DNA from 2 places in the Clostridium sp. JNZ X4-2 genome. Region 2 is predicted to be linked to the other one. Evidence: riboswitches for the same ligand, from Rfam matches in the RefSeq annotation. Region 2 holds a riboswitch; the other holds the start of a gene.
The links. A riboswitch is a leader RNA that binds a small molecule or an ion and turns the genes downstream of it on or off. The one in region 2 is predicted to bind S-adenosylmethionine.

Region 1 (12,295 bases), 900 kb from region 2:
CGTATTCTACTGTAACCTGAGTTTTTCCATCCGGCCCAAGATAAGGAATAATTCCATTTTTTCTTACCTGGGCAAGTTTCCTTGAAAGTTTATGGGCTAATGATATGGGAAGTGGCATGTACTCTGGAGTTTCATTGGTGGCAAATCCAAACACCATTCCCTGATCTCCCGCACCAATTGCCTCAATAGTATCTTTTTCTCCTCGTTTGGCCTCCAGAGATTCATTTACCCCCAGGGCAATATCTGAAGATTGTTCATCTATGGAGGTTATAACAGCACAATTGCTGGCATCAAACCCAAATCTGGAATTATTGTACCCTATATCGCTGATAGTTTGTCTAACTATTTTAGGTATATCCACATAAGCTTTAGTTGATATTTCACCTACTAAAAGCACTAATCCAGTATTTACAACTGTTTCACAAGCCACTCTTCCATACTTATCCTGTTCAATGACTGCATCTAGAACTGCATCAGATATTTGGTCGCAAATCTTATCAGGATGTCCTTCTGTTACTGATTCCGATGTAAATAATCTACTCACTTTAAACCCTCCAATTTATTTAAATATTTTTTATGCATAACTCTAATACGAACTTAAAATGAAATTTTTTAAGAGTCTCTTATCTTCTTACTGCAAAACAACTTATATAAAATTACAAGTGCCAGTACCCATACCGGTATGACATAAAGAGCCACCCTGGTGGCAGGTAAAAATCCCAATGAAACAACAATGGCCAACAGATATATTATAGTAATATAGGATGATATAGGACACAGCGGCATTTTAAATTTGATTTTCTCACCTGCTGCAGATTTTTCCTTTCGAAACTTCAGCTGGGTTATTAGAATGGTTCCCCAGGCAGTCAGAATAGCTATAGTTGTCACTGAAGAAATATATCCAAAAACCTTTCCTGGAACAAAATAATTCAATATTACAGCAATTACTGCTACTCCTGTGCTGAAAAGTATTCCTACATAGGGTACTCCGGATTTATTCACTTTACCAAATACCTTTGGTGCATTATTATTCAGAGCCAAACTATAAAGCATCCTGCCATCCACATACAGAGCACTATTCATACCTGAAAGAGCTGCCGTTAAAATAACAAAATTTATAACTGATGCAGCTGCAGGAATTCCAACTTTGGAAAATACAAGTACAAAAGGACTTCCATCTATTCCAATTTTGTTCCATGGATAAAGCGCCAGCATTACAGTAATAGACCCTACATAAAAAATAAGTATACGCCAAAACACATCGTTTATTGCCTTGGGTATTGATTTCTGAGGTTCTTCTGCTTCACCGGCAGTTATACCAATAAGTTCCACACCTCCAAAAGCAAAGGTTACAAAAACAAAACATAAAATAAATCCCTTAAATCCATTGGCAAAAAATCCACTATTATCCCATATATTAGACAATCCAACAGAATGTCCAGCATTATTAAATCCTAAAAATATAATCAATATTCCAAAAATAATCATGCATATGATAGCAACTACCTTTACAAGGGCAAACCAGAATTCAAACTCACCGTAAGCTTTAACACCAATTAAATTAATTGCAATCAGTATTAATAAAAATATTAGGGCAGTAAGCCATTTTGGAAATTCAGGCAGCCAAAACTGAATGTAAATTCCCATTGCTGTAAGTTCAGCCATAACAGTAGCTGTACATTGAAACCAATAAGTCCAGCCCGAAAAGAATCCTGCAAAAGGCCCCAGATAACGAGTTGCATAAGCACTAAATGATCCTGAATTAGGCTGGTCTACAGCTAATTCCCCCAATGCCCTCATAATCAAGAAAATAAATAAACCACCTATTAAGTAGGCTAAAATAATAGCAGGTCCACCTGTTTTAATAGCATCAGCAGATCCATAAAATAAGCCTACTCCTATAGCACCGCCAATAGCAATCATCTGTATATGACGATTCTTTAAATCCTTTTTTAATGGCTGTTGTTCTAAATTTTTGCTCATTTCATACCTCCATAAAAAACTAATATAAAAACTTCCTACTTGAGAAAACATAGGAAGTTACATTTTATGTTTCTCATCTTTCAGGACTTACCTGCTGGAATTAGCACCATTGATTATATAATGCATAATCAGGTTGCCGGGTATCATAGGGCCAGTCCCTCCACCTCTCTTGATAAGAACTATCATATTTAATTTTAAATTTGAAGTCAAAATAAAAAACTTCCTGCTGAGAAACCGCAGGAAGTTATATTTCCTCTGTTTCTCATCTTTCAGGTTTTCACCTGTTGGATTTAGCACCGTTGGGTATATAATACATACCAGGTTGCCGGGTATCATAGGGCCAATCCCTCCACCTCTCTTGATAAGAAATTTTATATTTTGATCTACAAACATCAAACTGATTATATTTACTATATAATTTTTAAGCTCTCTTGTCAATACATATTAAAATAATAATCTCAATATTGTCAGCATCATTTGTCAGTTATCCCTTAATCATACAAACTTTTACTGAAGTATCTGTCTCCCCTGTCCGGAAATACAGTAACTATATTACCTCTATCTATAGTTTCAGCCAGTTTTAATGCTGCCGAAAGAGCTGCTCCTGAGGAAGATCCCACTATTAATCCTTCTCTTCTTGCAAGTTCCCTAACTGCGGAAAAAGCTTCATCATCATTTACTTTTATAACTTTATCCACTAAGTCCAAATCCATAGTATCCGGCAGGAAATCATTCCCTATGCCTTCAATGGCATAACCGTGTTCTTCAGTACCTCCACCAAGAGTAGAACCTTCCGGATCAGCCAGTATAGCTTTTATATGGCTGTTCTTTTCCTTTAAATATTTTGCTATACCCGTAAAAGTTCCCCCGCTGCCTGCCCCGGCAACAAAATAATCTATTTTCCCCTTCAGCTGTTCATATATTTCAGGACCTGTTGTAATATAATGAGCCTTGGGATTATCTGCATTTTCAAATTGCCCCAATGATATGGAATTGGGTATTTCATTTAAAAGTTCCCTGGATTTTTCTATAGCTCCCCTCATTCCGCTTTCCTCAGGAGTATGAACTATTTCTGCCCCAAGTGCTTTCATAAGCACCTGCTTTTCTATTGAAAACTTTTCTGGAACTGCAAATATTACCTTATATCCTCTATTTAATGCTCCTAGTGCAATTCCAAGCCCAGTATTTCCAGCTGTAGCCTCTATTATTGTATATCCTTTCTTTAATTTTCCCCTTTTTTCAGCCTGCTTTATCATATAATCGCCAATTCTATCCTTTACACTGCCTCCTGGATTAAAATTTTCAAGCTTTGCATATATATTGACTCCATCTTTTAAATCAAATTTATTTATTTTTAGTATAGGTGTTTCTCCTATCATTTCTTTAATATCATCAAAAACTTTCATATAAGATTCCTCCATCTAATACTTGTTAAATTCATTTATTATTTTTCAAATTCCGGAATTTTGAAAAACAAAAAACCTTCTGCCTCTTTACAGAGGCAGAAGGTTACTTCCGCGGTTCCACTCTGTTTAATAATATAAATCGTAAAAATAACAAACAAAATACGATAAATAAAATAAAACTTTTATTGGTACAATCATACCTCAACATTTTAACGGTTGTATCCGCTGAAATCTACTTCAATTCAATTCAGTGCTCCAAGATGCACTTCAATTACTCTCCGCTAAAATTTCCTTGCACCTAATGGAAATTTTCTCTAAATAGCATCCTGTAATTTACTCTTCTTATCATTGCAATTTTTAATAACCTCATAATACTACATAAATATAATTTAATCAAGTATTATTTTGCATTTTAAATAATTTCAACTTTATATATTATAAAATATCACTGACCTTTAAATTCTCCGATATTATAAGTTCCGGCTCAGTATCTTTAACAACTTGCTCTACTGTAAGTCCTTGTGCTATTTCTTCCAGAAGCAGTCCCTCATCTGTAACCTTTATTACAGCTTCATCAGTAATAATTAAGTTCACTGCTTTAACTGCCGAAATAGGCATGGAACATTTTCTCTTGATTTTAGATGACCCATCTTTGGCTTTATGTGTCATGGCAACCACTACCTTTTTAGTACCTACCAGTATGTCCATAGCTCCTCCCACTCCAGGTATATATTTATCATTTCCACATGGCACTGCCCAATTGGCTATATTTCCTTCTGAATCTACCTCTAAAGCACCTAATATGGTTATATCTACATGTCCACCTCTTAAAATCAGAAAAGCTGTATCTAAATTAGCAATGGAACAACCGGGCAGTGCATTTATTGGTCCTCCGCTTGCACCGCAAAAAAATGGACTGTCCTCATTTTCTTTTACATCTGTTCCAAAATTCAAGACCCCGTTTTCAGACTGCAGCATAACATTTATTCCCTTTTCAATATAGTTGGCTGCTAAAGTTGGAATACCAAATCCAAGGTTTACTACCATTCCATCCTTTAATTCTCTGGCAGCTCTTTTTGCTATCTTATTTTTTATATTCATTTGAAATTCCCCCCCGCTTTTAAGTTGTCCAATTAAATATAGATTATTGTAGTCTACTCCATACCTTTCTCATCTTACTCTGACATTCTTCATAACTGTATCCTACACATATTGCATCATTAAAAATTCCCGGCGTTTGAACTATCTCCGGTTTGATTTCACCGGCTTCAACTATTTCTTCAACTTCCACAATAGTTATATCTGCCGCTGCTGCCATCAGCGGGCTGGCAGTAGGTGCACCGCTATAAACAAGATTTCCCATTTTATCTGCCTTTTGAGCTTTTATTATAGCTACATCTGCCTTTAAAGGAGTTTCCAATAAGTATTCCCTGCCATCTACTTCTATCTTCTTTTTACCTTTTTCAAGCAAGGTTCCCAGTCCTGTAGGTGTCAGCACTCCACCTAATCCAGCAGCAGCACACCTTATCTTCTCAATTAGGCTGCCCATAGGATAATACTCCACTTCTATTTTGTTATCCATATATTGTTTTACAGCAGTAGGATTGGTTCCTATATGAGAACCTATAAACTTTTTTACAAGCCCATGATCAAACAGCAGTCCTATATCAAATCCTCCTCCTGGAAAAGAATTTGTTGAACATATAAGTGTCAAATCACTTATATTAAGTTCTACCAATTTATCAACAGCCATCAATGGTGTATTGCTTCCAAGAAATCCCCCAATCATAATGGTTGAGCCATTTTTAACATATTTCTTTATTGCTTCCTCCATATCTAAAAATTGCGGCATATTATATTCCCCCTTATAAAATAAACAGCCCAAAATCAAACTAGTGTAATATGATTACACTATATTATTTTATTGTAAACGACTACTGCTTGTCAATATCTTATATCTGCTGATTTCTAAAATGAATCTTGTTTAGTTATAATAATTAACCTAAGATTAAAAAGTCACTTTTATCATAAAATATGATAAAAGCGACTTTTATTAATTATTTCCATATTAATTTGGATAATTCAGCCTTTCATCCGGGATATCTGTCAAAACTTCTTTGAGAAATTTATCTGCCCAGTATTTCGCCATAGGAAGATTCATGTCCAAATAATTTCCACAGTCTTTTGGATCAGCTCCAGGTATATCTCCTTGAAAATTTAATATGAACTTATACATCTCCACCAGCAAATCCACAATATCCTTTGACTCATAGTCTCCATGCAAAATCAGATAAAATCCCGTTCTGCACCCCATGGGTCCAAAATATACGGTTTTATCTCCATAAATACTGTGATTTCTCAAAAAAGTTGCTCCTAAATGCTCAATGGTATGAACTTCCGCTGTATTCATAACAGGTTCATCATTAGGGCTTGTCATTCTTATATCAAATGTGGTTAGAACTACCTCTCCATATTTATCTTTTCTGGAAACATAAACACCTGGTATCAGTTTTAAATGATTGACAGTGAAACTTGAAATTTTATCCATGTAATATCGCCTCCTGTAGCATTTATTATACATCATGTTCAACCTGTAATCAATTATTCAGTTTTACCCTAATGTCCGAATACAACAGCTATTTCAAAGCCGGCTCTACATGTATAATTGCATATTTTATTTTAAATTCACTGCTCAGCATGCTTTCTATCTTTTCCGTAATACTATGACTTTCAAGTACGGTCAATTTGGAGCTGACGCCTATTACGATATCAAGTAAAATGTTGTTTCCATGTACCCTGGCCTTTACATCCCTGACACTGTCTACGCCTTCAACTTGATTTATTTTTCCAATTATCTTATCCAGCTGCCTGCTGTCAAAACCATCAGTTAAACTTTGGGCGGACTCCTTGAAAATTCCCATTCCTGTTTTTATTATCAGTATTCCCACTATTACTGCTGCCAGTGGATCTATCCAGGGAAAACCAAACTGCGATGCTATAATTCCACAGGCAGCCCCAAGGCTGACCCAGGCATCTGAAAGATTGTCCTTTGCAGCAGCCATAAGTGCCATACTCTTAATTTTAACTGCCACTTTCCTGTTATACCTGTACACTACATATACCAATACAGTACATACAATGGAAACCAATGCAGATATCATATCCGGTGCCTTGGCCTTGAAAAATATAGTGGAGTACACTGCATTGTAAAAAACCTCTGCTCCTACAGCTATCATTATCAAAGAAGCAACCAGGGTAGATACCGTCTGTGCTCTCAAATGTCCATAGGCATGATCCTCATCGGCAGGTTTTCTGGATATTTTAAGTCCTATAACAATGGCTAGGGAAGCTATTATATCCGTGGAATTATTAATGCCATCCGCGAAAAGAGCTCTGGAGTGAAAAAAATATCCTATACTGAGCTTAAATAAAGATAAAAACACATATACTATAACATTTACCTTAGTTCTCTTTTCTGCAATTTTAAGATCTTTATAATCCTCTTCCATCTATTCTCTCCTATAAAACCTACATTTTTGAAGCATTGCTCCACTCCACTGCCTTTATTATATTTAAAAGTGTCCTGTTTACTGGAGTATCTACTCCATATTTTTCTCCCAGTCTGCATACAGTTCCTGCAAATATATCGACTTCAGTTTTTCTGCCATATTCAATATCCTGACACATTGAAGTATTGCTGCGGGGAGGCATGGAAGCAAGTACCTTATTCCATTTTTCAATATCCCCTCCGCTTAAATTTATGCCGATTTTTTTGGATAACCTTACCACTTCCCACATGGCAGATTCCATAAGCTCTTTCGCCGCGCCTACAAATTGAAATACTCCATAATTCTCTCTTACAACTGCTGAAGCCTGATTTATCCCCACATTGATCATAAATTTATACCACAGGGAGTGCATCATATCCTTTGGAATGCTGTAGGCTATATCTGCCCTGTCAAAAAGTTCTTTTATCCTCTGTACTTTTTCCGAGTAAATATTATTTGTTTTTTCGCCAAAAACTATATTTCCGTAACTGGAAAAGGAGATCTCATTGCCCTTTCGGTTTCCATCAATGGCAATACAGAGGGCATAGAGCATTTTATCCATTCCATATTTTTTCCCTATTATCTCTTCGCTGGTAATTCCATTCATAAGAGATATTATAATTGTATCTTTCCCAACTTGATTTTTCATATCCTCCACAGCCTGACAAAGTTGATATGACTTTACTGAAACAATAATCAAATCTGCCGGTTCTGTTTTTTCTTCCGGATCCACATATGTAAAGTCATATCTTTTTCCATTTATTATAAATCCATTTTTCTTATATCTTTCAGCCCTTTCTCCACCTGCTATGACTTTTAATCCTGCTGGATTCAAGTCATACAATTTACTGTCATATGCACATCCAATAGCCCCCATTCCTATGGCAGCTATATTTTTTATACTGTTCATAATGTATCCCCCTCCATTCAATATTTACTATATTACATTTACAATAATATAATAAATTATATATAAATAACAATATACTCTCGGTTAATTTATTTCTATTTTTACCCTGCTTCCTCCCATTCCTGCCTCAGCAGGAGATACTATAAGTTTTACCGGCATTCTTTCCTTGATAACTTCCAAATGGCTTATTATTCCTATTGATAATTTGTCATTATGAATTTTTTCCAGGGAATCCATAACTATTTCAAGTAAATTATCATCTAGAGTACCGAAACCTTCATCTAAGAAAAACAGTTCCAAAGGTGCTGTGCCCTTTAACTGTATTTGAGCAGATAGAGCCAGTGCCAAAGCTAAAGATGTCACAAAAGTTTCACCTCCTGACAATGTGGAAGCATCCCTCTTTTTCCCCCCATTTTTATAATCCCTGATAAAAAATCTTCCGTCCTCATCAACTTCTAATCCATAATTTTCACAGGTAATCTGCCTCAATTTTTTATCTGCTTCCAGGGATATATATTTCAATTGATTTCCAGCCACAAACTCCACAAATTTTTTACCTTTAAATAATTTTTCCAGATCATCTAAAAGTCCTAATTCATGTTCCATTTTTTCTTTTTTTTCTAAAAGAACCTTTAACTCTGATAACTTTATATTTATAGAATTTACCTCTTCATTTATTTTTATTTTAGCTTCATATAATTTATTCAATTCATTATTCTTTTCATTTTTATCCTGCTGCATTTGGATCCACTGGCCTTCTGTTAAAGTTTTACCCCCTGTATTTTTATAGAGATTTTCTATAGTGACATTTAACTTTACAAGAAAATCCTTATACTCCTGTATCTTTTCCCTTAGTTTATTCATATCAAGCCTGTTCATAAAAAACTTTTTAACTTCATATATGTCTTTAAATGGTTGCTCTTTCAGAGCTTTTTCCAGACTTTCCCTCTCTTTTAAATTTCTTTCGTTTAAATTGGCTAAGCTGCTATGGGCAGCTATTATCTTATTATTATATATATCATAGTCCTTCTCTATTTTCCTATTATTTTTTTCTGCTATTGCATATTCACTTTCTATCTTTTCTATGGAGTCAGATATCCCTTTATTAAGATCTTCTAAATCCACTATCTGCCCCACTTTATTTTTTATACTATTTTCTTTTTCACATATGTTTTTGTCTGTTTCCTGAAACTTTGCCTGTTTTTCACTTAATTTTTCTTTTAAATCTGTTACTCTGCTGTTAAGTTCTTCTTTTTCATTCCGTTTTATATCTAAATCATTTCTAAATTTTCTTATTTCACTTTCCAGCTTAATTCTTTCTTTTTCTTTATCATTTATTTCATTTGACCTGCTTTTAAAATTTTCTACTGATAGTTCAGCTTTTAATGACGACAATTGTTCTTCCATTATTTTCAGTTTTTCTTCCTCAGTGTTTAAATCTTGCTGCAATCTTATCAATCGAGACTTATTTTGCTCTTGTATAGTAATTTCTCTGCTGTAATCAATATCCATAGAAGTCTTTTCCTCTTTTAAAATTTTAATCTTTTTCTCCAGAATACTTTTTTTGTCGTTAAATTCAATTATATTGTATTTTAATTTATGAAATTCACACTGGAGAATACTTACTGAAATCTCTTTAAAGTCCTCTCCTAATTCTTTAATTTTTTTCTGAATTTCTTTTACATTTTTTTCTTCTGATAAAATATTTGTCTGTATCTTTATTATCTCTTCAGTTAATTTCCTGCTTTTATTTTCTTTTTGATTTAAATCAATTTCTAGTTTTTCTAAACTACTGGTGTCAATTATATTGAAGCTTTTCACACAATGATATGCCGAACCGCAAACAGGACATGAATCACCCTCCGACAGTGTATTTTTTAAAGTATTTGCCAAATCATCCCTTTTAAATTTTTCCACCTTTTCACTTACTTCCTTAATTTCACATTCCAAATCAGATTTTATGCCACACTTATTCTTCAATTCTTTTTTTAAATCTTGAACAATACCTTTGCTTTTATCTTCAGAATTTTTGTAATCTCTGTATCTATCACATTTACCTTTTACAGAAGATAAATTGGCTTGAAAAACAAGCAGGGTGTTTTCATCCCCAGGACACATTTCCAGCAGTTTATTCAATTTCCTCATATTATCGTCCAACAACTTTTTCTTTTCTTCAATATTTTTTAGTAAAATTTCCCCTCTGCCAGCTGCAGCTTTCATATTCATCTGACAAGTTTCTATATCTTTACACAGGCTATTTTTTTGAACCATAATATTCTCATAATTAATTAACATAATCATTCCTTTATTTATTTTTCTTTTATACTCTTCAGGTATTTTCAAAATTTCCATTGTCTCTTCTTTTTTCCTGATATTAACCAATAGCTCTTCAATATAATTTTTATCATTTATCATTTCATTATTTTTATTTTGTAAATTTTTCTTCAAATATTCAATATCTTTCTTCAGCAGCTTCTTTTCCTGCTGTAATCGGTTCAATATTATGCTTTCTTCAACAGCATCTGAAATTTTTTGTTGTTTTACCCTTAATTCCGGCAGTTCCTTATCTTTTTTATCCCTAATTTCATTTAGTATTATCCCTGTTTTATTTTTATTTTCTCTTATAACACCTATTTTATTATTTAAATTTAACAGTTCCTTTTTTATGGTCTTTATTTGATCAAGTGTATTTTCAAAGTTATCCATATAGGGTTTAATCTTTAATGCTCCTTCAGCCAAACTAACCTTTTTTTCCCATTCATTTATCTGACCTTCTTTTTCTCTTAACAGCTTGCGTTCATTGACTTTTTCATCTAATTCCAATTGAAGCTTCCATAATTCTTTTCCATCATTAAATTTTTGTTCAACCACATTATATTCTATTTTACATCTGCCATACTGTTTTTCTATTCTTTCCAGTTCTTCAGCCTTTTCTTTCAAGTTTTCTGCCCCAATGCCTTCATAACCCTTCAGCTGGCCCTGCAGCACACTGGCCTTTTCTCTTTCTTCTTTACTTTTTGCACTTAATTTAAATGACAGATCATCTCCATATTTTTGAAGGCTGAACAATCTTTCAAGCATATTTCTTCTGTCTTTTCCCTCTAATTTTAAAAATTCACTAAACCTCCCCTGGGGAAGTACCACGGTTCTGGTGAAATCCTCCAGCTTAAGCCCCAGTATTTCTTCACATCTTTCAGTTACATTCTTAGCTCCTTCTTCCAATACCTTTTTTAATTTGCCGGTAACATCCATTATCCTGGCAGATTTACTTCTCACCTTTCCAGTTTTATTTTCTCTCTTAAATTCTCTCTCTACTATATAGGTTTTTATTTTCTTTTCAGATATTTGAAATTCATAGCTTACATTTAGGCTGTTACAATTTACATTCATAAAATTAGAGCTTTTTCTTGCTACTTCACCATACAGGGCTAAAGTAATTCCATCAAGTACAGTAGATTTCCCGCTGCCGGTAGATCCGAATATACCAAATATACCTTTGCTGGTCAATTTTTTAAAATCAATTTCCTGGGCTTCCACAAAACTGTTTAATCCTTTTATTTTAAGCTTAATAGGTTTCATTGCCTTCTCCCTCCCTAATAATAGATAATAACAAATCTATTACCTCTGGCCGGGGTTCAACCTTTCTTTCTTTTAAGTAAAACTCCCTGAAAATCTCTTCAAAAGACTTATGTGAAAAACTATTTATATCTATATTTTCACTATCCTTGTTTTTTATTTTTGGAACAATCTCCAATATATCTTTTTTTGTAGTTTTCATAAATTTTATTTCATCTTCTCTTATATATCTATCAGAAGTTACCTCTATATAAACCCAGCAATTTTTTTCTTTATTTTCCTCACACTTTTCCATGGCCTCTTCAATACTTTTACATTTCCAAATTTCTATAGGCTTATATACTTTAAATTCAACTTCTTCAACTCTGCAGTCCTCCCCTGCTTTCACATCTATAATAAAACATTTTTTCTTAAAATTAATTTCCCTTTTATTATATTGAATAGGTGAACCCGAATATCTTGCCCTTCCATGAGTTCCAGGCACTATTTGGGGTTTATGAACATGTCCCAGTGCAATGTACTGGGCACTTTCAGGAAAACAGCTTCCATCTACAATAAAACTTCCGCCCAGCTGAACATTCCTTTCTGAACCCGCCTCATCACTTCCCATTGCAAATAGATGGGAAACTACAATATTTATAGTATCCTCCCTATAATTTTTACTCAAATTATCAAATAACATTTTAATTCTGTCACTGTATGATTTTACCTTTTCCCTTTCCTCCTCCATTTCGTCATACAAAACTTCATTCAACCTTTTTTCACTAGGATATGGCACCGTAATAATCACAGCTTTTTCTCCATTTATTTCAACCTCAATGAAACCTTCACCAGAATTGACAACCTTGTGTTTGCCATAATTGCCGCAAGGT
Region 2 (12,295 bases):
ACACATAGGCTATGTATCTCAAAATCCCAATGATTATCTGTCCAAGGACAGTGTTTATGAGGAAGTCAGATTTACTATGGACAATTATGGAATATACGATGGAAAAGTAGTGGAGAATATTCTAAAAGAACTTGAAATATATGATTTAAAAGATAAAAATCCAAGGGATTTAAGCGGAGGTCAGCGTCAGAGGGTGGCTATAGCATCCATACTTGTTCTGCAGCCGGATATGATTTTCTTGGATGAACCCACGAGAGGCCTTGAAAGCGGGCTTAAGTATAAATTGGGAAAATTGCTTCAGAAACTCAATAAAAAGGGTACTTCCATTATTCTTGTAACTCATGATACGGATTTTGCCAGTAATTTTTGCAAAAGGTATATGGTCATGTTCAACGGCAGTATTGTAGCAGACGGCGGCAAAAAGCAGGTACTGGGGGACGGAATATTTTATACCACTTCCATGAATAAACTGCTGAGAGACAAGGACAGCAGTATATTCACACTGGAAGAAGCCATTGGAAGGTGTTCAATATGAAGAAATTAATTATTGCTGTTACTTCTGCTATAATTATAGTGCTCATGGTACTTACAGTTAAAAGCAATTTTCAGACGGGAATTTCACTTATATGTACTATAGGAGTTTTTGCAATACTTTTTATGAGTTATTTTTATTTTGAAAAGAGTCACTCAGGCACGAAGGAAATTGCAATTATAGCTACATTGAGTGCTTTTGCAGCTGTTTCCAGAATAATATTTGCGGTAGTTCCCAATGTAAAGCCCATAACTTTTCTGGTGGCAATTTCCGGTTTTGTATTTGGACCCTATGAGGGGTTTCTAATTGGAAGTACATCTGCATTTTTGTCAAACATATTTTTTGGCCAGGGACCCTGGACTCCATGGCAGATGTTTTCCTGGGGCCTTGTGGGAATTGTTTCCGGAGTTTTGGGAAAAGATGATAGAAAAGTTTCCGCTCTTAAATTTTCAGTCATATGTTTTTTATTTGGATTCATGTTTGATTGGATTATGAATCTTCAGTATGTGCTAGCTTTTGTAAAGCCCATAAAATTTTGGACTATTGTAGGTGCCTATGCTTCCGGATTGACTTTTGATATTCTGCACGGCACCAGTTCATTTGTATTTTCCATTATATTTTACAAAAGATTTTTACCGGTACTTCAGCGTTATAAGAGAAGATTAATTATAAGTTATACGGGTATTAAAGGGGGAGATGGAATTAATGAAAAGTAAAAAGAAAAAGTATGCAGTCATTATATCTGCCGTTGTGGTCTGCGTGGTGGTATTTGCATTTGCAATCAAGGCCCAGAAAATCTATACAAGTACTACTACAAATAAGCAGATGAGTGCTGAAAACACTCAGGGAAAGTCTAAAGATGTGTATAAATCCGATAAAAGTGAATCTGAAGCTAAAAATGGTTCCCAAACTTCTGCAGCATCCGGTAAAGCAGCTGCAGCATCTGATTCAAATAGTTCAAATACGACTTCAAAAGGAAATAGTCAAGCAGGGCAGGCTGTTTCCAGCCAGTCAGGCTCGGCCCAGACATCCGGCACAAATGGTACAAGTTCCCAGAAACCAGCAGAACAATCATCTATTGAAATTATTGATGCCATACATGGAAATACAGTAGTTTTACAGAAGAATCTGGACAACATAGATGGACAAACTGTGGGATATATAACTCAAAAAGCTCTGGATGAAGCTAAAATAAATTATACCACTAAGGGAACCGGGTCTACTGTCTATTTTTCAGATATAAATGGATTGAAGGAAAAAGCAGAAGGCCCACTATCCGGCTGGTGTTATTATGTAAAGAAAAAAGGACAGTCTGAATTCAGCAAGGCAAGTGTTGGAAGCGGACAATATGTGTTAAACAGCGGCGATGCTGTAATCTGGAAGTATGTTGAAAATGGATACAGCAACTAAGTTGTATTTATTAAAATAACTGTATACGGGAGGGAAAAGATAAAATGTTAAGATCAAAGATAAAATATGCTGTCTTGGGGACAGTAATAAGCTCAACATTGTTGGTTCAGCCTTTTTTTGCAAAGGCTGCCTCAGCAGATAAATCCATAACTGACCCGGATAAATCCTGGACCATAAAATTCAATCAGTATGTAGGTTTTGACGATGAGACAAAGAATGCCATAACTGTAACGGATAGTGAGGGCAATGTGCTATCCACCAATATAAAATTGCTTGATAACAACAAGATAGAAGTAGATGCTCCAGAAGGCGGATACAAGCAGGGTGAAATCTATACTTTAAATATAGGAAGTAAAGTTCATTCTGTAGGAAGCAGATATTTAAAAGATGATGCCAGGTATACCTTCCAATTGAGCCCTGCTTCCCAGGATTATAATTATAAATCCCGGGTGGAAAATGCACTTAATACAACTGTAGACAGAATTTTAAAAGATGGAATCGAAGATGATTGGCAGGCATTTGTGGTATACAAGCATGGAAAAGAAGTTCCTTCAAGTTATTTGACCTCTCTGAAAAATACTTTGAGTTCGGCAAAAGCAGATTCTTTAGATCCTACAGACTATGAAAGAATGACAATTGTTCTATCATCCATAGGGCAGGATCCCACGAATTTTGGGGGGGATAATTTAGTAGAAAAAATATACAACAACACAAATATGGACAGTCAAGGGGTAAATGCATACATATTTGGACTTATAGCTCTGGATTCCGGGAATTTTGACCTGCCGGACAATGCGCTGCTGAACAAAGATAAATTAATTGATAAAATAATATCTTCCAAGACAGCAGATAATGGATGGAGCATCACTGACAAAGCGGATACGGATATGACGGCCATGGCTCTCACGGCTCTGGCACCTTATGCAGATAGGCAAGATGTAAAACAGATTATAGATAGTGGAATTGAAAAACTTTCTTCCATGCAGGACAGTGATGGAGGATATTCTTCCATGGGTACAGAAAACAGCCAGAGTTTATCCCAGGTAATAATAGCTCTCTGCAGCAACGGGGTGGATCCTGCAGGAAGTGAGTTCACTAAAAATGGCAGGAATTTAATGGATATGCTTTTAAGCTATCAGGTTGACGGAGGGTTCAGCCTTGACAAACAGACCGGTTATAATTCCCTTTCAACTGAACAGGCTGCTGAGGCTCTGGAAGCCTATAAGCTGTTCAAGGAACAAGGCACTGGCATATATGTATCAAAATAGAAGAATAAGTGCGAAAAGATGATCTCTATATTGTATAGAGGTCATCTCTTTGCATTTCTTTGCATTTCATCTTTTTCAATGAGTTTTATGTTGTAAAGCTAAAAATATAAATCCCAGCCTTCTTCTTTAACCAGGTAATCTGTCCATGCAGTATTATTTTTTGATTCAATTATATATTTAATATCCTTTAATTGATGTGTCAACCATTTTCGAAAATGTCCCAAAATAAGTGAAACATTAGCACCAATAATCAATTGGTGCTCTACTTATTTTAAGTCCTAATTTTAGGTACACTAAACATACCTACTGCTTGATATTTTTTTAAAAAAATGCAGAGGTCGTTTTTGAATCTATTTATTTTAAATTAACATTAGCAAGTCTTACTTGCCCTATGCGCTTGCTTTTCTAGATATGCTTGGAATGATGCTTGCTTCCAAGGGTGACTCATTGGTGGCAGGTAGCGCTTATGTTTTTTAGGGTTATCTTCTACAAAATCAAAATTCTTTGACTTAGTTTCATGAACCTGTAATTCTTCTAAACCATATATTTTATTGCCTACACTGACGTATAAACCATCATTAAAGGCTTTTATAACTAAGGCATCAGTACCTTTTCTAAAGTAAATAGGATGGTTGTTGGCATCAACAAGTTTATAATACTTATTATTGAATTTTACACAATGTCCACAATCAATCTTACGATCTGCTAAAACAGCAAGTGTTAAATTAATTTTATCAATAGATGGTTGTTTTTCAAACACAGATTTGGTATGATTGATTTCAAGAGCAAATTTGGTATTGAATTCTTTTATGTAGTGATTCAAGAATTCATTTGCCTGTTCCAGGCTTGTTACACCTGCTAGCTCAAGTTCTAAGGGTAATCGTGATTGTAATGTTTGGAATAGGCGTTCTACACGACCCTTTGCTTGAGGGACACTACTAGTTTTAATTTCAATACCTAATTGTTTGCAGGCATATCCAAATTGTGTAAAGGTATCCTCCTCTGTAGTTGGAGCTTTCTTTTGTTTGTATTCAAATACAGTTCTTCGATCAGTGAATAACATATATGGGATACCGTATTGTACAAGAATCTGATTCAATACATTGTAATATCCTTTCAGGGTTTCCTGTTCATCAAAGTACCCGCCAACAATAGCACCAGTTGAATCATCAATGGCTATGTGGAGCTGGGATTTAGTGTTTCCAAACCAAAGATGTAAAGATGCATCCATCTGGATCATTTCACCAAAGTAAGCACAACGTGGTCGGCGCGGATGAGCGTCTTCAATAGCAATAATGGATCTATCAATTTCTAACTTATCGTCTGTGGATAAATTGGAACTTTTTTGTTTCTCTAGTAATTCCATTTTCACCCTCATTTTCGTAACACGACAGGCTTTGGGAGATATGATATGTTCAGCCATAAGGATTGTGTTAATAGTGCTAGGAGCAATAGAAATGCCTTCATAAGCAGCTAAAAGCTCAGAGTAGTGTGTAAAGTTTGCTCCATGATATTTAGTTTGATATAAATCAATAATTTTACGTCTAGTCTCTTCTGAAAAGCAATTGATAGGCTTGCGGCCTTTATTCCCGTGGACAAAGAAATCCTTGCCCTTAGCACAATATCCATTTACCATTCTATTCACATGTCTAACAGAACAATCAAGACGAATAGCAGCAGCTTTCTTATTACCATTGGTTTCTACTAATTTTTTAATAATCTTATATTTAAAATCTTCTTTCATACTTAATTCTACCTTTCTAATTATGTCCACCTCATTTCTTATTGTCATGAGGTATATTCTAACATTATTTTTTATTTATTTGGGACATAATCGCAAATGGTATACTAAGACATTATCACAAATCAATCATATTATATATTTAATATCCTTTAATTGATGTTGACAAAAAAGATAAAAGCTTGTATAGTATATACAAGTTATACATAGACTGTTTAGCTGGAAAAGCTGGAGGTCAGATTTTAATTGTGTATTTAATTTAATAGTGGATTCTTATCAAGAGTGACTGAGGGACTGGTCCTATGACGTCCAGCAACCTAAATGCGATTTATTATATTGTATTTAACGGTGCTAATTCCAGCAGGTTAAACCTGAGAGATGAGAAATGGAATTGAGCTTCTCATAGGTTTACTATAAGAGGTTTTTTGTGATTTTAGATATAATTTTAAAATGATGTACTTAGTTGACCAGATATACTAGAGACTATGCAGGTTCATTTATTGAATGCTGCATGGTCTTTTTTTAAAAAAATTTTTTGAAATAAGAAAATAATTTCGGGTATTAATGTGAGGTTGTGGGGAATTGAGATTAAAGAGATAAAATTTGATTTATGAGCTGGAAATTGAAGTGGCAGAATTATTGAAAAGTATAAGAAATTATAAATAACATTTAAATTGGAGGATGATTTTATGAGTAAGGAATTTAGAATAGGGACAAAAGCTGTACAATCTGGATATTTCCCTAAATCAGGAGAATCAAGAGTAGTTCCTATAGTACAGAGCACATCTTACAGGTATGACACATTTGATGAAGTTGGAAATGTTGCAGCAGCAAAAACTCCGGGATATTTATATACAAGGATAGGAAATCCTACAGTTACTGATCTGGAAAAAAAATATGTGGAATTGCAGGGCGGAATTGAAGCAGTAGCAACATCTTCAGGGCAGTCTGCTGTGGTCTATTCCATAATAAACATAGCTAATGCCGGTGATAACATTATTGCAAGTTCCAAATTATATGGGGGAACTTATAATCTTTTTAATGCAATTTTGCCCAAGTTAGGTATCAAGGTATCTTTTGCTGATCCGGAAGCCTCTGAGGAAGAAATACTATCTCTTGCTAAAGAAAATACTAAGCTTATATATGGAGAAACAATAGGAAATCCAGGGCTTAATGTTCTTGATTTTGATAAGTTTTCATCAGTGGCAAAAAAACTGGATATACCATTTGCTGTAGATAATACTATTGCTACTCCTTATTTGATCAATCCATTTGAATATGGTGCCAACATTGTAGTACATTCAACAACTAAATATTCAGATGGACATGCAGTAGCTTTAGGTGGAATAATCATTGATGGTGGTAATTTCAATTGGGCAAATGGAAAGTTCCCTGACTATACAACTCCAACAGGGCCAACTGATTTAATATTTGTAGATGAATTTAAAGAAAGAGCATTTTCCGGTAAGTTAAGAGTAAATCTAGTTGAAGAGTTTGGTGCAGCACAAGCTCCGTTGAATGCATTCTTAACAATTTTAGGATTGGAAACTTTGCATTTAAGAATGGAAAGACACTGCTCAAATGCATTAAGTCTGGCTAAATACCTCTCAAGACATCCTAAAGTTGAGTGGGTAAAGTATCCTTATCTGAAATCGGATAAGGAGTATGATAGAGCTAAAAAATATTTAAGAGGAGGTGCTAGTGGGATTTTGACTTTTGGTGTAAAAGGAGGTATTGAAGCGGCAAAAAAAGTAGGGGAGAGTTTAAAGGTGGCTTCCATAGTTGTTAATCTGGGAGATGTGAGAACATATGTGATTCATCCTGCAAGTACAACACATATTGCACTTAATGAAGAGCAGCAGAGATCTGCAGGTGTAACACCTGAATTGATTAGAGTATCTGTAGGAATTGAGGATATTGAAGATATAATAGCAGATTTTGAACAAGCTCTAGATAAAATCTGACATATGCAGATTAGAAAAATATATTCTCTGGAGGTATATATATTATGTGTAACAGTATAGAATATAAATCTGAAACGTTTTTTTACAGAGATCAGCAGAATGTAAAACTTTTTACTAAAAAATGGTTGCCATGTGATGAATCTAGAATAAAGGGAATTATACAGGTAGCACATGGAATGGGTGAAACTGCTGATTATTATAGGGAATTCAGTGTGAATATGGTTAAATTGGGTTTTGCCGTATATGTTAATGAAGCCCGTGGTCATGGGAGGACAGCGGGAAACATAAATGAACCATCTTATGAAGAAAGTGCAGGTTATATGGGTGAGGATGGAATATCGTGGATGGTAGAAGATATTAAATTATTAACGGATATTATAAAAATTGAAAATCCAGGGTTACCAAATTTCCTTTTAGGACATAGCTTGGGATCTGTGCTGGCTCAGATATATGCATATAAATATGGAAGTAAAGTAAATGGGATTATATATTCTGGAACTACCGGGCCAATTGATGGAAGAAGAATAGAAAAATTGATTGAAGTAGTGGAAGAAGAGGTTGCCCAGGTTGGAAGAAAGGGTAAAAGTGTAAAAACTGCAGATTATTTTTTTAGACATTATAATGATAAATTTCAGCCTGCAAAGACAGATTATGACTGGCTCACCAGTGACTTCACCATGCTTGAAAATACATTAAGCTCTCCTTATGCAGCCATAGATTATAAAGTTGGATATTATGAAGATTTCATCTATGCTTTAAAAAATTTGCATAGAGAAGAAGTTATTAAAAAAATACCTAAAGATCTGCCTATAATTTCCATATCGGGAAATGATGATCCTTTTGGGAACTACGGAGAAAGCATAAAAACACTATTTCAGACATATAAAAAATTTGGAATAAAGGATACAACATATAAAACATATAAAAATGGAAGGCATGAGATGCTGAGGGAAGTGAATAGAGATGAAGTAATCAGGGATCTATATAATTGGCTGTGCAGCCATATATAAAAAATAACTATAAATTGCTCACTGGAAAACCGGAGGCTTTAAGCAAAACATTTAATTGCTTAAAGCCTTTTTTATAAAAAATAATTTATAATATGGAGGAAGATAATATGGTATATGATAATAATTCGGGACTAAAATTGAAGTGCTTGGAATTTAAAGATTTATTTGCACAATCTATCGCAACTATTGGACCGTCAGGTGGGCCTTTAGTAGCAATTCCCATGGTAGCAGCCAGTGCGGGAAATGGAACATGGCTATCTTTTGCTATTGCTGTTATAGGAGTGATTTTTATAGGTAAAAATATTAACTGTTTTGCAAGAGAATATTTAGGAACAGGGTCGTTATATGGATATATCATAAAGGGTATAGGACCGAGATTCGGTATAATTGGTGCATGGGCACTTGTTATTGCATATATTGCTTGTGCTGCTTCAGTTGCACCTTTATTTGCCAGCTACTTAAATGTAATTATAAATCCAATTGGTATTTATATTCCATCGGTATTGATTATTGGTATAGTTTCATTTGCAGCTTGGTTTTTAGCATGGAAAGATATTTCTTTATCATCCAAGGTTATGCTTTATATTGAGATTGCTTCATTGATAATAGGGGTCATACTTGCTTTTATTGTAGTTTTTAAACTAGGCTCAAATGTGGATGCAGCACAATTAAATGTAAAAGCATTTTCTGGTTCAGGAGTTATGCAGGGTACAATTCTGGCATTTATGTGTATGGTAGGTTTTGAAAGTGCAACTATGCTTGGAGATGAAGCAAAGAACCCTTTGAAAAATATTCCTAAAGCGGTGACATTAAGTGCCTTTATTGCAGGACTTTATTATATTGTTAATTCCTATGTGTATATATCGGCATTTAGGTTTTTAAATGATAAATATACCACAAGTCAGGCTCCTGTGACAGAAGTGGCGGCTCATTTTGGAGTATCCGCATTAGCGGTATTATTGACAATAGGTGCCGTTGTCAGTTCTCTTGCAGTGGTATTAGCCAGTATAAATGCTGGTGCCAGAGGATTATATGAAATGTCTAAAAACGGTATTTTAAATGAAAATATATCAAATACACATAAAAAAAATAGAACACCTCATGTGGCAATAGGTATTGTATCTATTATAACATTTGTAGTACCTACAATTTTAACTTTATCAAAAGTTGGGCTGTCGGGAATTTGGGGATTAGTTGGCAGTATAAGTTCCTTGGGGTTTTTAACCACTTATCTATTAATTGATATAGCAGCTCCCATATTCTTGTATCATAAAAAGAAGTTAAGGGCAACAAATATAATTATATCAGTAATTGGAGGCATTAGTGTGCTTATACCGTTTATAGGCAGTGTTTATCCAATTCCAGCATATCCTAATAATCTACTTGTTTATATTTTTATTGTATTACTGGCCAGTGGTTTTATCAGGTTTTTATGGAAATGCAGAAAACAACCGGATATTATCTTAAATATTAACCGGCAGCTTGATGATAATTATAATAGCTCCCAAAAAGAAAGGGAAGGCCAATATAAAGACAAACATAATATGGCCATATAAGTTATCACCTGGAAAGTGTTTACAAAAAAGTCATCACTATTGAGGTGCTGACTTTTTTGCCTATTCAGTGGCCGAACTTGAAAGCTTTCTTCATGCCACTTTTTTGAGAAATTTTATTTTATTTGAGGAGATGTTTTCCGTAAAGATAAGATTAAAAACTATGTAAAGTTATAATTTCATATAATTTTAATATAAATAATATAGTATACTATAAATTTTGGTCAGGGTGGTAAATATGTCTCATAGAAAGGTAATTGAAGATTATTATTGTGATATAAATAACCTGACAGATTTATTGTCTAAATTGACAAACTGTTATAGATTGCTGGTGGGAGGTGCGGGAGAATTGAATTCCATTGCAGCGGCACATAAAAAGGATGTTAAGGATGCACTGCACAGGGCAGATGAGCTGGGTGATGTAATTGACAAGATCATAAATGCAATAGATAAATCTACTGTGGAATATGCTCAGTACTGTAAAATGAGGACTGAAATTATAAAGAAAAAGATGAAATTTGAATATATAGAAACAGAAATAGATGAGGAATTGTTCATCAATAGTCTGGATGAGATAGATAACGACATGAAAGAGGAATAAGTATAAAAGTTTATCTATACTTATTTCTCCTTTATGATTTTATAAATTAAAATTTCTTGAATCTATGTTTGCATATCATCAAATAGGAAAGTACTATAATGAGTAAGATTGTAGCTTCTTGGGGAAGAGGATGTCTTATTGTGATTAAACAATAAAGTGCCATGAACATACCTGCAAATGTTATTGGGATTCCAAAGAATTCTCCGTCAAATTCAGTGACATTAAATCTTGCCAGTCTGTATGCCCCGCATATTGGCAGTAACAATACCAATATATAACCTAGCAAACCCATACTGGAAAAATTATAAAGATTAAAGGCAAGAACCGAAGGCGCCACTCCAAAGGAAACTGAATCTGCAAGAGAATCCAATTCCTTACCCAAATCACTGGATACATTTAGAAATCTAGCAACCCTTCCATCATATCTATCAGCTAAACATGCAAGCAGTATGAATAAACCGGCCCATATATAATTTTCTTCAAAAGACATCATTAGAGACATTATACCGAAACTAAGATTACCAAGGGTAAATGCATTTGGTACAGTGCTTTTAGCTATTTTTATTTTAGCCATAGTAGATCACTCCTTAAAATAACACCAGGGTTAACGCATGAGTAAACAAAGTGTTAAAATGCCTAAAATAGTAAGTTTGGAGCTTCTTTTAAACATATTATTGTGGTATTATAAATCATATAAATTTATATGAGGTAAAATACCATGGTAAAACGTAAAATGTTAACACATTATTTTGGACTTATAACAGATCAAAGACAGGATACAAAAATTAAACATAACCTAACATCAATATTATTCATAGCTGTAGTTGCAACATTAGCAAATTGTGACAGCTGGGTGGCTATAGAAGATTTTGCAAACGACAGGATCGATTTCTTCAAAAAATATCTGACTTTGCCATATGGGATACCTTCTCATGATACCTTGCAAAGAGTTTTTGAATGGATTGACCCAAAAGAATTTAGAAGTAGTTTTATGAAATGGATAGAAGAAATATCAGCAAGTTTGAATGGATCTATTATAGCGATTGATGGAAAGACTGTATGCGGAGCACGTAATATAGCTGAAGAAAAATCAGCAATACATATAGTAAGTGCATGGGCAAGTAAATATAGAATAGTTATAGGACAGGTAAAAACTGCCGAAAAAAGTAATGAAATTACGGCTATTCCAGAACTTCTAAAATTACTAGATATTAATGGATGTATTGTAACTACTGATGCAATGGGATGTCAGAAAGATATAGTAAAAGCGATAGTGGATAAGAATTCTGATTATGTGCTTGCACTAAAAGGAAACCAGAAGCTTTTTTATGAAGAAGTTAAAGAATATTTAGATGATGCAGTAGAAACGGGCTTTAAAGGTATTCCATACAATTATACAATGACAGTAGATAAGGGACATGGAAGAAATGAAGTACGAAAATACTACATTACAGAAAGTATAGATTGGCTCAGTACACGCAGTGAATGGAAAAGTTTAAAAAGTATAGGAATAGCTGTACGAAAGAGTGAAGAAAAAGGGAAAATAACAATAGAGAAAAGATACTATATAAGTTCTCTACCGGCTGATGCTGTAAAATTTTCAAATGCTGTGCGTAAGCACTGGGGAATTGAAAGTATGCATTGGGTACTTGATGTAGTGTTTAATGAAGATTCTAACAGGACAAGAAAGGAACACAGTCCAGAGAATCTATCATTACTTAGGAAGTTTGCACTTAATATACTTAGAAATATAGAAACAGAAAAACCTATGAGTGGCCCAAGGAAAAGGGCTAAAGCAATGACAAATGAAGATTTTCTTGATTCAATTGTAAAGCATACATTTTTGGCTTGATAAAATAGGGCTTATTTTTGATGTCACGGGATATATCCAATAACAAGGACTATCTGGTTAATTAAAAAAAAGCTATTGGTTCATACCACCATATGTGAAAATTTAGCAATGATAGAATTTATTCCAGAGTTTATCTGGGACATAAGAGATTATAACTTTTCATGCGTTTGCCCTGAAAATAACACAATATTTTATTGCCTAAGCTGAGTAAAAAGTATATAATTACATAAGCTAATTATAACTCATTTTATGAAAATAGTTAAGTAATAGATTGCTTTTTTGTGTAAAGTTTATAAATTTTTATTAAAAAAATATGTTTTTTAAGGCTTAATTAAGCTATAGAGTTTTTATAAAAAGGATAGTT

Region 1: linked by a shared signal. The riboswitch ahead of ACYUJ6_RS10715 (amino acid permease) and the one ahead of ACYUJ6_RS15130 (O-acetylhomoserine aminocarboxypropyltransferase/cysteine synthase family protein) in region 2 are both predicted to bind S-adenosylmethionine.

What each region holds. Positions count from the first base shown of each region.
Region 1 is NZ_CM142685.1:2,236,106-2,248,400, forward strand. It holds gene metK (methionine adenosyltransferase) at 1-544, opposite strand, end outside; gene ACYUJ6_RS10715 (amino acid permease) at 613-1,983, opposite strand; SAM riboswitch class I at 2,054-2,162, opposite strand; SAM riboswitch class I at 2,243-2,351, opposite strand; gene ACYUJ6_RS10720 (PLP-dependent cysteine synthase family protein) at 2,475-3,389, opposite strand; gene ACYUJ6_RS10725 (3-oxoacid CoA-transferase subunit B) at 3,825-4,490, opposite strand; gene ACYUJ6_RS10730 (CoA transferase subunit A) at 4,534-5,241, opposite strand; gene ACYUJ6_RS10735 (S-ribosylhomocysteine lyase) at 5,458-5,937, opposite strand; gene ACYUJ6_RS10740 (cation diffusion facilitator family transporter) at 6,026-6,898, opposite strand; gene ACYUJ6_RS10745 (ketopantoate reductase family protein) at 6,918-7,847, opposite strand; gene ACYUJ6_RS10750 (AAA family ATPase) at 7,932-11,426, opposite strand; gene ACYUJ6_RS10755 (exonuclease SbcCD subunit D) at 11,413-12,295, opposite strand, start outside.
Region 2 is NZ_CM142685.1:3,134,392-3,146,686, reverse strand. It holds gene ACYUJ6_RS15155 (ABC transporter ATP-binding protein) at 1-535, shown strand, start outside; gene ACYUJ6_RS15150 (ECF transporter S component) at 532-1,248, shown strand; gene ACYUJ6_RS15145 (DUF4430 domain-containing protein) at 1,238-1,942, shown strand; gene ACYUJ6_RS15140 (prenyltransferase/squalene oxidase repeat-containing protein) at 1,987-3,210, shown strand; gene ACYUJ6_RS15135 (ISNCY family transposase) at 3,581-4,954, opposite strand; SAM riboswitch class I at 5,222-5,336, shown strand; gene ACYUJ6_RS15130 (O-acetylhomoserine aminocarboxypropyltransferase/cysteine synthase family protein) at 5,641-6,915, shown strand; gene ACYUJ6_RS15125 (alpha/beta hydrolase) at 6,960-7,925, shown strand; gene ACYUJ6_RS15120 (APC family permease) at 8,033-9,481, shown strand; gene ACYUJ6_RS15115 (hypothetical protein) at 9,717-10,079, shown strand; gene pssA (CDP-diacylglycerol--serine O-phosphatidyltransferase) at 10,126-10,653, opposite strand; gene ACYUJ6_RS15105 (ISAs1 family transposase) at 10,798-11,931, shown strand.